DNA from 3 places in the Paenibacillus sp. CAU 1782 genome. Region 2 is predicted to be linked to each of the others. Evidence: predicted binding sites of a transcription regulator. Region 2 holds the regulator's gene; each other region holds the start of a gene.
The links. Region 2 encodes LexA, which represses DNA repair genes until DNA is damaged. Its sites were predicted from a motif close to CGAACATATGTTCG; they were not measured.
Positions count from the first base shown of each region.

Region 1: the regulator LexA is predicted to act here: its motif matches at 2,379-2,392, upstream of ACX93W_RS05105 (DNA polymerase IV).
Region 3: the regulator LexA is predicted to act here: its motif matches at 2,529-2,542, upstream of ruvC (crossover junction endodeoxyribonuclease RuvC).

Region 1 is NZ_JBTOLL010000001.1:1,044,192-1,048,394, forward strand. Features, by position in the region: gene ACX93W_RS05085 (DNA-directed RNA polymerase subunit alpha C-terminal domain-containing protein) at 1-11, opposite strand, end outside; gene ACX93W_RS05090 (hypothetical protein) at 121-321, opposite strand; gene ACX93W_RS05095 (YolD-like family protein) at 358-603, opposite strand; gene ACX93W_RS05100 (hypothetical protein) at 572-1,081, opposite strand; gene ACX93W_RS05105 (DNA polymerase IV) at 1,078-2,340, opposite strand; gene ACX93W_RS05110 (hypothetical protein) at 2,478-3,119, opposite strand; gene ACX93W_RS05115 (hypothetical protein) at 3,119-3,766, opposite strand; gene ACX93W_RS05120 (hypothetical protein) at 3,732-4,203, opposite strand, start outside.
Region 2 is NZ_JBTOLL010000001.1:881,123-885,325, forward strand. Features, by position in the region: gene ACX93W_RS04295 (aldo/keto reductase) at 1-197, opposite strand, end outside; gene ACX93W_RS04300 (DUF896 domain-containing protein) at 219-413, opposite strand; gene ACX93W_RS04305 (LysM peptidoglycan-binding domain-containing protein) at 625-900, opposite strand; gene lexA (transcriptional repressor LexA) at 1,180-1,800, shown strand; gene ACX93W_RS04315 (hypothetical protein) at 1,951-2,232, shown strand; gene ACX93W_RS04320 (hypothetical protein) at 2,319-2,798, opposite strand; gene ACX93W_RS04325 (hypothetical protein) at 3,068-4,060, opposite strand; gene ACX93W_RS04330 (GMC family oxidoreductase N-terminal domain-containing protein) at 4,135-4,203, opposite strand, start outside.
Region 3 is NZ_JBTOLL010000001.1:1,690,455-1,694,657, reverse strand. Features, by position in the region: gene ACX93W_RS08105 (winged helix-turn-helix domain-containing protein) at 1-562, opposite strand, end outside; gene ACX93W_RS08100 (thioredoxin domain-containing protein) at 748-1,434, shown strand; gene ACX93W_RS08095 (BofC C-terminal domain-containing protein) at 1,505-2,296, shown strand; gene ruvC (crossover junction endodeoxyribonuclease RuvC) at 2,663-3,166, shown strand; gene ruvA (Holliday junction branch migration protein RuvA) at 3,163-3,795, shown strand; gene ruvB (Holliday junction branch migration DNA helicase RuvB) at 3,820-4,203, shown strand, end outside.

The DNA of each region.
Region 1 (4,203 bases), 160 kb from region 2:
TGCGAATCCACGGCCTGCCCCCTGTCATAATGACTTGTAATCAGTATATGGCAGGGATTGGCATGGTGAGAAGACGGGAAAATATTCCTGTATCCTTTATTGCAAACTGTACGCCAAAGCTCATTCTACATCTTCTAAATATTCTATTGCTAATGGATCATGCCATTCTTTATCATTCAATTCAAATCCCCTGAATATCCGATCAATGCCTGTTACAACCCCTTTGTATGCATAGCCGTCATAATCAACAAAAGAAACTGTGGTCTTATCTTCATATGATTGCATTAATTTAGCTTTAATTATTTCAATGTCAACTGCCAATGAATTACCTCCTAGCAATCATTCCTCCGGGTCTTGTTAGTTTGGATTTGCGACTTTCATAATGTCCAGGAACGGAACCTTAAATAGTTCACCATTGTGTTCGACATGAACAAGTTTTGTCCTTGAATCCATATTTGTGATCAATCCTTTAACCGGCTCGTCAAGTCCCCAAACCTCAAGTTCGATCAACGTTTCTTCATTCTTAGCTTCAACTAAGCGCTCGCCCAGCTCCTCTAATACAAATTCGTCTCTAGTGGGTCTTTTCGCTTTTACTTTCGCCATCTTCGTTTCCTCCCGATCGTTTTAGTTTTTGGGAAAGCTGATCAGTGTATCTTGCCAGACGGTTACCCATTTCTGCTTTCAGCGCTTCCCTCGTAATGCCAAATCGGTTTTCATATCCCCTACAGAGGTAACGATGATAAAAAACACCGTCATCAGTTGTATCCGTGAACACCTGGATATTCCTCGTCTTAAGATCACGCTTAAGGATGTAATAGTCATCAGTCACCGAGAACATAATGACTTCCAGGCAACGAGCAAGCAGTTCTTTTAATGGGATGTTAGCCGTTCTAATTTGGTCAATGCTACGATGAAGCATTGATATGATATTTGGATACATGATGTAATCACGAATCATTGTCATTTCATCATTGGTGGGCATACCGATGATCTTGGGTTGATGACGCTGTTCATATTGCTCCTTGTGTTCCGTGAGTAACATTTTAGTCTTCCATCGTTCATTCCCGTCCAGTTTACTCATTTAAAGTGCCCTCCAATCTGCCCCGCTCTTTCGCGGGCCACGCCAGAATTAAGCAGCGATGACGCCCTCATAATAGATGCATCTCCAAAACGGTCTTTAATCTCGTCCGTTACCAACTCCAGGTCAAATTGTTTTGCGCGGTCCTCAAAAAGATCCAGCTGCTGAATTTTATCTGAGGACAACCCCGTCAAAGCAATCGCAATATGGGTTACAGGTAGTCCCTGCCAATATTGATCAAAGAGAGTCTGCACAGCGGTGACTAAATCATGTGTCAGTGATGTAGGTCGAATTAGCGTCAATTGCCGGTTGAATACATTTCCGCGCTGCCCATCCGTTTCTCCAACGCCAAGGGCAACAACCCTCCCCTGCACTCCCAAGCAACGCGCCCGCCTGCCGACTTCAACGCACAACTCCAATAAAACTACCTCGATATCCTCCCGACGACTGTACAATGACGCTCTGAGCGCTTTACCGTGGCTCACAGACTTGAGCGGTGTCGCTATAGATGGAACAACAGGACTTGGATCGATGCCGTTGGCCGTTTGCCAATAATATTCCGCTTGGATATCGGATTGTTTACCCATCATCCTGCGCATCATCTTTTTAAAAACGGGAAGCTCAAGCCTTGCAATATCCCCAATGGTGCGTAGACCCTGCATTGTAAATCTGGCCGTCATCCGTGAGGCGACCATGAACATGTTATTGATCGGCAGCGGCCACAAATCCCGCTCGATGTTAGTTGCATCCAGCCGAAAAATGCCTTCAGGGCGTTTTTTGGCAAAGTTATCTGTTGCCGTTTTCGCAAGCACCTTTGTGGGGCCAATTCCGATCCTTGAAAGCACGCCAGTTGAAAGTTGAACATTATGTTGTATCTTTCGTGCAATCTCTTCAGCAGAGCCGTAAAGAGCAACTGATCCTGTCACATCCAAGAATTGCTCATCAATTGAATAAGGCTCCACCAGTTCTGTAAATGACTCAAAGATGCTTGTAATAAACAATGAGATGCTAATATATCGCTGCATGCGGGGGCGAATTATGATAAGGTCTTTGCATATCGCCAAAGCCTCTCCTACCCTGCTGGCCGTTGTTACGCCGCGCGATTTTGCAATTGGGCAGGCCGCTAATATGATACCGCTCCTTCGGTCCGGATCTCCAACTGCAACCGGCTTATCTTTATATTCTGGATGGGCTGACTTTTCCACGCTGGCATAAAATGACTGACCGTCGATCAACAATATAGACCGTTTCCCGTAATCCATCTCCCCACCCTATCACGAACGTTTGTTCTTATTATATGCAAATATATGTTCGGTATGCAATGGAAATAACACACAAAAAGTTTTTTTGATTAGAAATGAATCAAACAAAAAAGCCTCCATGTATAATGGGGCTCCGTCTAGGATTTCAAATTAGTATAATATTCATTAAACATGATTGCATTTTGTCTCAGTTGCTTTAGCATATTTGCAATATTTTCAGCATTATTTAGTTCCATGATTTTTTCGCCCAATTTACTTACAACAAGTAAATGATGTATTGCTTTGTGAACATTTATGTACTCATAGTTAGTCAATTCACTTCTAACCTGCATTAAAAAATCGAGAGTTAAATCGGATAATAACATATGTAACGCTTCTTTTACTTCAGTGTAACCTTGTGAAACTAACGATGTGGCAAGAAGAAATCTTTCATAATCGCTATCTGGAATAATGTCAGTTATATCGTTAATTACACTATGATTCATTTTCATTTCTTCAGATATTATGTTAAATATTATCTTTTGAGCATTGTCTTTGTTTTTCGAATCAACCTCATGTTGACTTTTTATTTGATACTTTGCTACAAAATATGCAGTTAACCCACCAACCAATCCACCTAATAAAGAACTTGATAGCTCAAAAAAACCTGACCAAAGACTGTCGAGAGGTTTCTCAAAGTATCCTTCTTGTAACAAAAGTACAAGTATAAAGAATGACAAAAGGTTCCCGCCTGAGAATCCCAATATTAGCCAACTATAATAAACAAAACTCTTTTTCATCAATACCTCTGTCTACACTTCATAAGAAAGTTGCTTACCACTCTTGATATCTGTTCACCTGATTCATCAATATTCCCCTCATCCAATTGGTCTAAAGCGACACTTTCCTCGTCCCCTTCACCAAACTCCAAAAATTCATCTAAAGATGAAGGGGACTTCTGCTTTAAATCATCGGATAGCCCTTTCAATGCTTCGAAAGTGGACTTAGGATCAACCTTACTTACTTGTGTAGTGATTTTTGGAATTTGACTCAGATATTCTTTGCGTACTCTAAAATGTGCCCTAATATACTCTTGAACATTTCCAATAACATAAGAATTACCACATTCTTCACACGCAACAACATTCTCCGAGCTATTTAAGTCGTCTTCAACTAAATAAATTCTATTGTTGCAAACTGACTTAGTACATTCGAAAAAATAAACAACTTCAAAAACGCCGTCTTTATCAGAAAAGTAAAGTAAAAATTGAAGAGATGATTTTAATGTTAGCCCAGTGAATTTGGAAAAATCATGTGGATTAATATTTTTTTTACGACTATTTAAGGATTGTTGAATAAAAGTATGGAGTGATTCAAGAACTGAAATTTGAAAGTGGTGCTTGCAGTTGGAATTATTGTAAATATGCTTTAATTTTTCGTAAAACAAATTCCTCCTTCTCCCTTCTACTCACCCTCATTTTAGTGTAGTAGTACACAATCATTGTACCATTTTTATACTCAATTCGCACATCCACAAAGTTTTCATCGCCAGGAACTTCATTAAGATGCCAATGAAAACTTGCCTCTTGCATAGATTGAGCATTGTGTATTATTTCTTTAAGCTGCCAAAAAGACTTCACATCGTAAATCGGTAATCTCTTCTCATTTCTTGATGATGCTCTAGTGTAGTCACTTTCCCGAAAATGAAATTTAAATATCCACCCTTTTTCAAATTGAATGTCTTCCATCCTTTCGGTAATATCTTGATAAATAACATTTTTTATTTGCTCAACATAATCTTCTTTTACTTCTGCCACAATTTCTGAAAGGAATTCATTTATTTTATCTTCAGTTTCATCATTAACTTGTGCATCAAGTACAGCT
Region 2 (4,203 bases):
ATGGCCTTTCCGACAATTTCCTCCGAACGCCCGTTAACATAAACGTTTGCCGTATCCAGAAAATTGCCGCCCTTGTCCAGAAACCGGTGAATCATTTCTATAGAATCGCCTTCGCTGGTCGTATTGCCGAAAGTCATCGTTCCCAGACACAATTCGGATACTGCAAGCCCGCTTTTCCCTAGCAAATGGTAGTTCATCGGTTAAACCGCCCTCCAAACTTAATGCGTGATGTTGTTTTCTTCGTCTTCTACATATTTAATAGTGTCCAGCTGCTGCCTGAAATTCTGTTTGAAATTATTCAGGTATTGCTGGCGCAGCTCGTCACGCTCTTTTGTTTCTTCATCGCTTAGTCCTACCGTTTTGTTCTTGCGCGACAATTCATTAATTCTGGCAATCAACTTGTCAATATCCATTACTCTCTGCTCCCTCCGGTCATGCTGCAAAAATCACTTCTCCTTACTTTGACACTTCCAGCGCCTCATTGTCAAGGTATAAGCGACCTCTGCAAGCCTTTGAAAGCATACAAATAAAAAAGCAATAAGGCCTGCGTAACGCAACAGGCCTTATTGCTATCTATGACTAATGGGATATGAAGGAAGCGCGATGAGACAAAGTGATCCTTACTTATAATTCAGGAAGTATGAGCCTTTGGCCAGGCATGATGGCAGAGGTCTGCAAGCCGTTCCGTTCCTTAATCATGTGTACGACATACCGGATATCCTGACCCCCGTCGCTATGGCGACCGGCAATGCCCCAGAGAGTGTCGCCGCTGCCCACTGCAATTACAATTTCGTTACCGGAAGGTTCCGCAACCGTTTCCGGCAAAGCATTGGTCACGGCAATCAGAAAGCATGTGGACAACACCGCAAATAATACCGCGCTGACAATAGCTTTCAGCATGTGGCCTCTAATCCAATTGGCAACCTGCCGGAGACCGGAGATCTTCTCCTGTGTCTTTCCTATAGCGTTCATAACATGAATGGACTTGTAAGAGCTATTGCTTGAACTCATCATTAGCATATTCAGCACCCCAAACGTTTGTTCTGTTTTTAAGATAACACGAACAAATGTTTGCGGTCAATACAAAATGCGAACTTTTGTGCTTGAGAACTTATGTTTGTACGAACCTCGGTTCTGTGCTATAATTTGTCACAATAAGCATGAATGGAGATGATGGAAGTGTCGAAGATTTCCAAGCGACAAAATTCGATTCTTGATTTTATCAAGCAGGAAGTCAAGGATAAGGGTTATCCCCCGTCCGTACGAGAAATTGCCGAAGCTGTCGGATTGCTCTCCAGCTCCACGGTACACGGCCATCTGGACCGTTTGGAAAAGAAGGGTTTTATCCGCCGCGACCCCACGAAGCCTCGCGCGATCGAAATCCTTAACCAGGATCCCAATGACAACGTCATTCCGCTTCCCGTAGCGCAGGTGCCAATCGTGGGCAAAGTTACCGCAGGCCTGCCCATTACGGCGACGGAGAATATAGAGGATTATTTCCCGCTTCCTTCCCATTATGTAGGGGACAGCAACGTTTTTATTCTTAATGTTATTGGCGACAGCATGATTGAAGCCGGCATACATAACGGCGACTATGTGATTGTGCGACAGCAGCAAACGGCCAACAACGGCGAAATCGTGGTTGCGATGACGGAGGACGACGAGGCTACCGTCAAAACGTTCTACAAAGAGAGGGATCACATTCGCCTGCAGCCCGAGAATGCTTCCATGAAACCGATTCTGCTGCCTAATGTGACCATTCTGGGTAAAGTAATCGGATTGTTCCGCGACATTCACTGAAGTGCGACCAGCACCTCTCTCTGAATTCTTTTGGAGACGTTTAGCGGGGTGAGCAAGATGTTAACCTATTCTACAATATAAAGCGCAGGTTTCGGGATGCATTGCAGCATTTCCTTAGGACTTGCGCTTTTTGTCTACATAAGGAGGGCAATGATGATAGACCAACTGCCAGCAATTCTGGATCACAAAGTAAACCTGGACGAGATCCAGTCCGTTGCTTACGACTCGGAGACGATAAAGTCGGATAGCGGCGAAATCATTACGCAGCTTCGCTATTTTAGCATTGACACCACCTATGGTGAATACATAGAAATTCACTCCGATTCCGATGATGAGAAATATGCCTTGCTCTATGGGATGTTTTATTCCCAGTTGCCCGATCATGAGGAGTCGGAAAACGTCTCACTCGAGCTGTATCAAGCAAATAAATAAAGAAAAAGCAAAAACCATCTCGCAAGAGATGGTCCATCATTTGTGCGTATGAATGGCGGGGCCGCCCGTCCCTCCTGTTGTATTTCTTACCCTTCCCGTTTGGGCGCCCGCAGCTGTTCTCCCAGTTCCTCAATGTATTGAGTCATTTTATTGCTGATCTCCATCCGCAGCGCTTCCCGCGCAATGCCAAACCGCTCTTCGTATCCCCGGCACAAATAGCGGTGATACAGAATTCCGTCCCCGGTTTCATCCGTAAACACTTTAATGTTACGCCGTTTCAGAGATCGCTTCAGGTCATAATATTCATCCGTTGTACGCAACATAAATATTTCAAGACAACGAATGTTCAGGTCCTTGAGGGGAAGCCGCGACACGCGGATATGCTCCATCCCCTTCTGCAGCATTGCAATGATATGCGGAAACATAATGTAGTCGCGTATCATGGTCAATTCCTCTAATCCAGGACGGCCGCTAACGGGAATTTGGCCACGCTGGTCATGCTGCTCCTGATGTTCCGTCAAAAGCATCTTGGATTTCCATCTTTCGTTTCCGTCAAGCTTGCTCATTCAAAGCCCCCCGTTTTGTGCCGTCCGCCTCTGCTCGCAGCAGCAGAGCGAATGCGGTCCCGTAATGACTTCATTACGATGTCCTGCCACGATTGTTAACCGGCTCCATAAACAGAACATTTGTTCTCATTCTATATGATTCATCATTTCCTTGCAACCACTAAAATATCCCTACCCGGCCCAAAAAAAACAGGCCTGGATTTCTCCAACCTGTTCTTGGCATTATTTTGCTTAACGATGACGTTAAAGGGATAAACATACGTTGTCCCTTACTTCAGGACAATGATTCTCCTGATATTCATATGATCAAACAGGTCCTCCCACTCCAGCTCTTGCCCATACGGATCGCGGTAATACGGGGCAACGGCCGGCAAATACCCCATTAGCAAGCCCGTACCGCCGCATACCATCCCGCCGCCGTCTCCGCCCTTGAGCAAAAAGGAGGTTTCTCCCGAGATCAGCTCATATTGATAAGGATCGCCTGCAAAACAAAGCCCGAATCCGTTTGGCTTCTCAAGGTCATATCCTTTCTCCTTGCCGGCTGAGTCCGCCCCATCCTCGTCGCCGAAATATTTTACCCGCAGGCTGTAATCAAAGCTGTCTCCCCATGGAAACAGGGTGCGGCAGCCGCCGCCGTACAGGTATTCCCACTGATCCTCGTTAGGCAGCGAAAAACCTTCTGATGAAAGCTCTTCAACAAGCCCTCCATAAGTCAATTCTTCATCAAAAAGATAACATCTTACGGCGTCTTGTTCCCGAACAAATTTGAAGCTGTTGTAGCACGTATATTCGTTATAGCCGGAGGTTTTGAACTTTTCCAGCTCCTCGTGAAAATCCTCGTAGTCATAGGCTTCCTCATCCTGCTCGGCAACCTCGATCCAGCCAATTCCGCGCGCGTAACGTTCAACCAGCATCGGCGGAATGTCAGCCTTGCGGACCGGGGACATCATGCTTTTCAAAAAGGCGGTGCCATCCTCCACATCGTATTCATCCAACGTAGCCCGGAATTCCTCCTCCGTGTCTTCGTCCATTCCTTCTTGCCAGTCCTCCCAGCCAAGCGTCACCGCATCTCCCGGAACATAAACAAACTCTCTATCTCCATAGAGATATACTCCCGTTTCCAGAGCAGTTCCAAACCTTTCAAAAGACGCAAGTCCTTTATAAGAAAACCCGCCAGGCAGCGCCTGCACAAGCTCTTTCAGCCATGCATCCTTCGCCGCCGCAGGCAAGTCCGAAAAAACCGATTTCGTCCAATAGGCCATTTCCTGTCCCCTCTCAGTCAAACTCTGGTCACTAGAAGTATACTATAATAAACCAGCTTCCAACTATGGCGCTCCTAAGAAAAGTAGAGGAATGCGATTTTCTCAGCTGTTCTCGTGGCCAAAGCTTGCGTCGTCAGAGTCGG
Region 3 (4,203 bases), 810 kb from region 2:
CTGCGGAGAATCCCGCCATCGCGTAAAGAAGCAGCAGCCAATACAGGCGGTCCGGTAGAGGGGCCGTGGTTTCATCCAAGAGACGTTCCAGGTCGCCTTGCAAAAAATAAATATATAGATGATAAAAGCCGTTTAGCTCATAGCCCAGCACATCCTGCTGCCTTGCCAGCGCCAGCATCGATTTCCCTTGGCCATAGCGATGATAACGGGCAAATACGCCTTGCATCGTATCCTGCAACTGCTTGTCGGTTGCGCTGGGTGGCGTATGGAAACCGCCGCCGCTTTCGTCGACGCTTAGCTTGTAACCGATGCCGCGCACTGTCTCGAGCTTCAGTTCCCGCAAGGGAATCAGCTTTTTGCGCAGCCTGTATATATGGTCGTCCACGGTGCGCTCCGTAGGATACTCCAGCGGCCACACCTTGTCCAGCAATTGCTCCCGGCTGAATGACTGTCCCCGGTTCCGGTATAGAAACGTCAGGAGCGCATATTCCTTGGCGAGCAGCCTGATAACGATCCCCTGCGCGGCAATTTCATATTGATTAGCATTCCACTCCAGAAACATGAACAGGGCCTTCCTTCTTGTATGATAAATAAAATTGTAAAGGTTTGGTTCGTGAAATCAAGCCCAAGTGCCAATCCAAACACTTTTTTTGGAAAAAGTGACCTTCATCATATCATTTTTCCCTTTATTGACTGTAATCTTATGGGATAATGACCGAAATTGGATGAAAAGGAGAAACTGTACCAATGAAAAAGTGGCTCCCGTTGGTTGCGGTTATCGGAACCGTTATTATCTGCTTTATTCTTATTGCAATCCTGGACAAAAACAGCCCGGCCTCTGAGCTTGAGAAGCTTCCGGCTTTAATGGACGCCAAAGGCAAGGTCGAGGTCGAGGTAGGACAATTCATGCTGGAGAAACAGCCTTATCTGGGCAGTCCGGACGCGCCTGTCAAAATGATTGAATTTATCGATTACAAATGTCCTTCCTGCGCGGATTGGGAAAACGCCATATTCCCTACCATCAAAGAAAAGTATATCGATACGGGAATGGTTCAGTTTTATACCATAAACTTCCCGTTCCTGGGCCCCGACTCCATCCTTGCGGCGTCCGCGAGCGAAGCCATTTACCGCCAATCCCCTGAAGCGTTTTGGCAATTCAAGGAACAATTACTGCTGAATCAGGGCAAGGAAGCACGGATTTGGGCGACGGAATCCTTTTTGCTAAAATTCGTCAAAAACAACGTAACCGGACTGGATCCGGATTTGTTCAAAAAGGACCTTCAGGAACATACATATCTGTTCGACGTCAAAGAGGACTTCAAAATCTCGGCGGCAAACGGCATTTACGGAACGCCTTCATTTATTGTTAACGGCGAAAAAGCGGGATCTTCGCTAGAGGAACTGGAAGCGGCAATCCAGAAATCTGCAAAGTGACATCCAGACCTGCATAATTCTCCAAAACAGGCGCACACTATGTCAAAAAGCAATAGAGGGGGCTTTCCCCATGATGACCTTCCATCCATGGAGGCAATTGAAAAAAAGACTTAGGCGAGGCCGAAGACCGCTATGGAGTCTTGGCGGATTGGCCGCCAGGGTTTCACCGGCGAACATGTGGATAATTGCTGCGGCGTCTGCCGCGTGGCTGACGGCGCTGCCGCTTGCGGGCGGCGTCGTTTTTGCTGCGCCTGAGGGGAGTGCACACGCTATATCGGCGAACGGTATCTCCGCATCCGTTCCAGCGGACAATACCGGCGCTGCATTAGCCGAAGGCGGCGTCACCGCAACTGCGCCAGCGGAGCATCCTCCTTATTCCGTCAGCGGCAAGCTCCATGAGTTGAAGCAGAAGGGCGATCAAGCCGAGGTTGTGCTTCATGTCATTTACGTTTGCGGCGAAGAGACGGAATCGCTAGGTTCGCTTCATCCCGATGAGGTTGTATCGCTGCTGTCCCTTCATCCGGGTTGGACCGCCAGCATGGAGCCGGATGGCGCCAGGGTCAGGTTGGAAAAGCGCGTCAATGATCTATCGCCGCATTGCAAAAGCCACGCTTATTTCGGCATCGACCGGAATGGGCATTTTTCGCTTTATGACGGCGAGCCAAAGGACGACAAAGTGATGCGAACCTTTTTCCAGCTGGATATTCAATACCTGGAGAGCAGCTTGCCCGCCGGGCAGTTTGAACAACTGTCGCGAGGCATTCGGGTGTGCGATATAGAAGAGTACAATAGCGTATTGTCCACATTTAGCGACTACGCTATTGATGAAGGCGACAACGATGAGAGGCGCCAATCCTACTAGGGCGTGTCTGGAAACTCGCTCAAGGGCATCAATCACCGCCTTTTCGCCCCCAGCTGCGTTATTTTTCCGTGCCTATTTGAAATTGAGTCAGTTGAAAATACCGCTGCATCAAGTGCCGATACGCCGCCTCAATGTGGCCGCCCGCGCTGAATTGCTCCCTGATTGTTGGCCGCAAGGCGGCACTGGAGAGCAGTCCCGGCCGGGCGGTTTTTTGCTGCGCCATAAATCAGGACAAACGTTCGTTCTCATTTGGGGCAATTTTTGCTATAATGGAGGATAGGCATTAAAGCCGAAGGCTTCCGGGGAGGCGGCATTGTTGGCAAAAAGCCGCCGGACAAGCCCGAAGCCAAGACGGGAGTTGGAATTGTGCGCGTTTTGGGTATCGATCCCGGTATTGCGATTGCGGGTTTTGGATTTATTGACAAGGCAGGACACAAATTAACGCCGGTTCAATACGGCGCTATTCAAACCGAGGCGAAGACGCCGCCGGAGCAGCGGCTTCAGCAGATATACGAATCCGCCTGCGCGCTTATGGACCGCTACAAACCGGATTCCGTGGCGGTTGAGAAACTATTTTTCAACCGTAACGTAACGACCGCGTTTGCCGTGGGACAAGCCAGAGGCGTCATTATTTTGGCGGCGGCCCAACGGGGGCTTCACGTGGCGGAATATACTCCGCTGCAGGTCAAGCAAGCTGTTGTGGGGTACGGCAAGGCGGAGAAGCGGCAGGTGCAGGAAATGGTCAAAATGTTTCTCAAGCTGTCGGCGATCCCGAAGCCGGACGACGTTGCTGATGCGCTTGCGGTGGCGATTTGTCATGCCCATTCCGCCGGTTTGACCAATAAAATCAATGAGGTGACCCGCATATGATCGATTTTCTTACCGGGCCGGTTGTACATATCGAAGGAGAATATTTGGTGTTGAACGTTCGGGATGTCGGCTATCGGGTGTTTATGCCCAGCCCCTACGCCTTCGCGGGCAAGGAGGGACCGGTCACTATCTACATTCACCACCATGTGAGAGAGGATGCCATCCTGCTTTTCGGATTTGAGTCGAGGGAGCAGCAGACGTTGTTCCGCAAGCTGCTGGATGTATCGGGAATTGGTCCACGCGTAGCGCTCGGGATATTGTCAGCAGGCAAGCCGGAGGCGATTGCGGCTGCTATCCAGACGGAAAACCTGGCGTTTTTGACCAAGCTGCCCGGCATCGGCAAAAAAACGGCGCAGCGTATGGTGCTTGATTTGAAGGATAAGCTGGGGCTTGCCGCGGATGCGTTCGGCTTAACCGCCGCATCGCTGACCGATGCTGCCGGAGCGGGAGAAGCAGGCGGAGAAGGAGCGGGCACGGCATGGGAGGAAGCGCGCGAGGCGCTTGCCTCGCTTGGCTATACTGCAGCGGAGCTTGATAAAGCATGGAGCGGCCTTAAGGAAAGCGCCACGCCTGATGAAACGGTAGACAGTCTGATGAAGCGCGCACTGCAGCAATTGTTTAAAGGGTAATGACGGAAGGGAGGGTGGCCTTTAATGGATGAGCGAATCATTTCCGCCAACCTGATGATGGAAGAACAAGCGGTGGAGCTTAGTCTCCGGCCGCGCTACCTGGCGGAATATATCGGCCAGAGCAAAGCAAAGGAAAATCTCAAAATCTATATCGAAGCGGCCAAGCAGCGCAAAGAAGCGCTGGATCACGTATTGCTGTACGGGCCGCCGGGTCTGGGCAAAACAACATTGTCCAATATCATTGCTAATGAGCTAGGCGTTAATCTTCGTACGACCTCGGGGCCGGCGATCGAGAGACCTGGCGATTTGGCGGCGCTTCTGACCAATTTGCAGCAAGGCGACGTCTTGTTTATCGATGAAATTCATCGTCTCCACCGCTCCGTGGAGGAGGTCCTTTATCCCGCCATG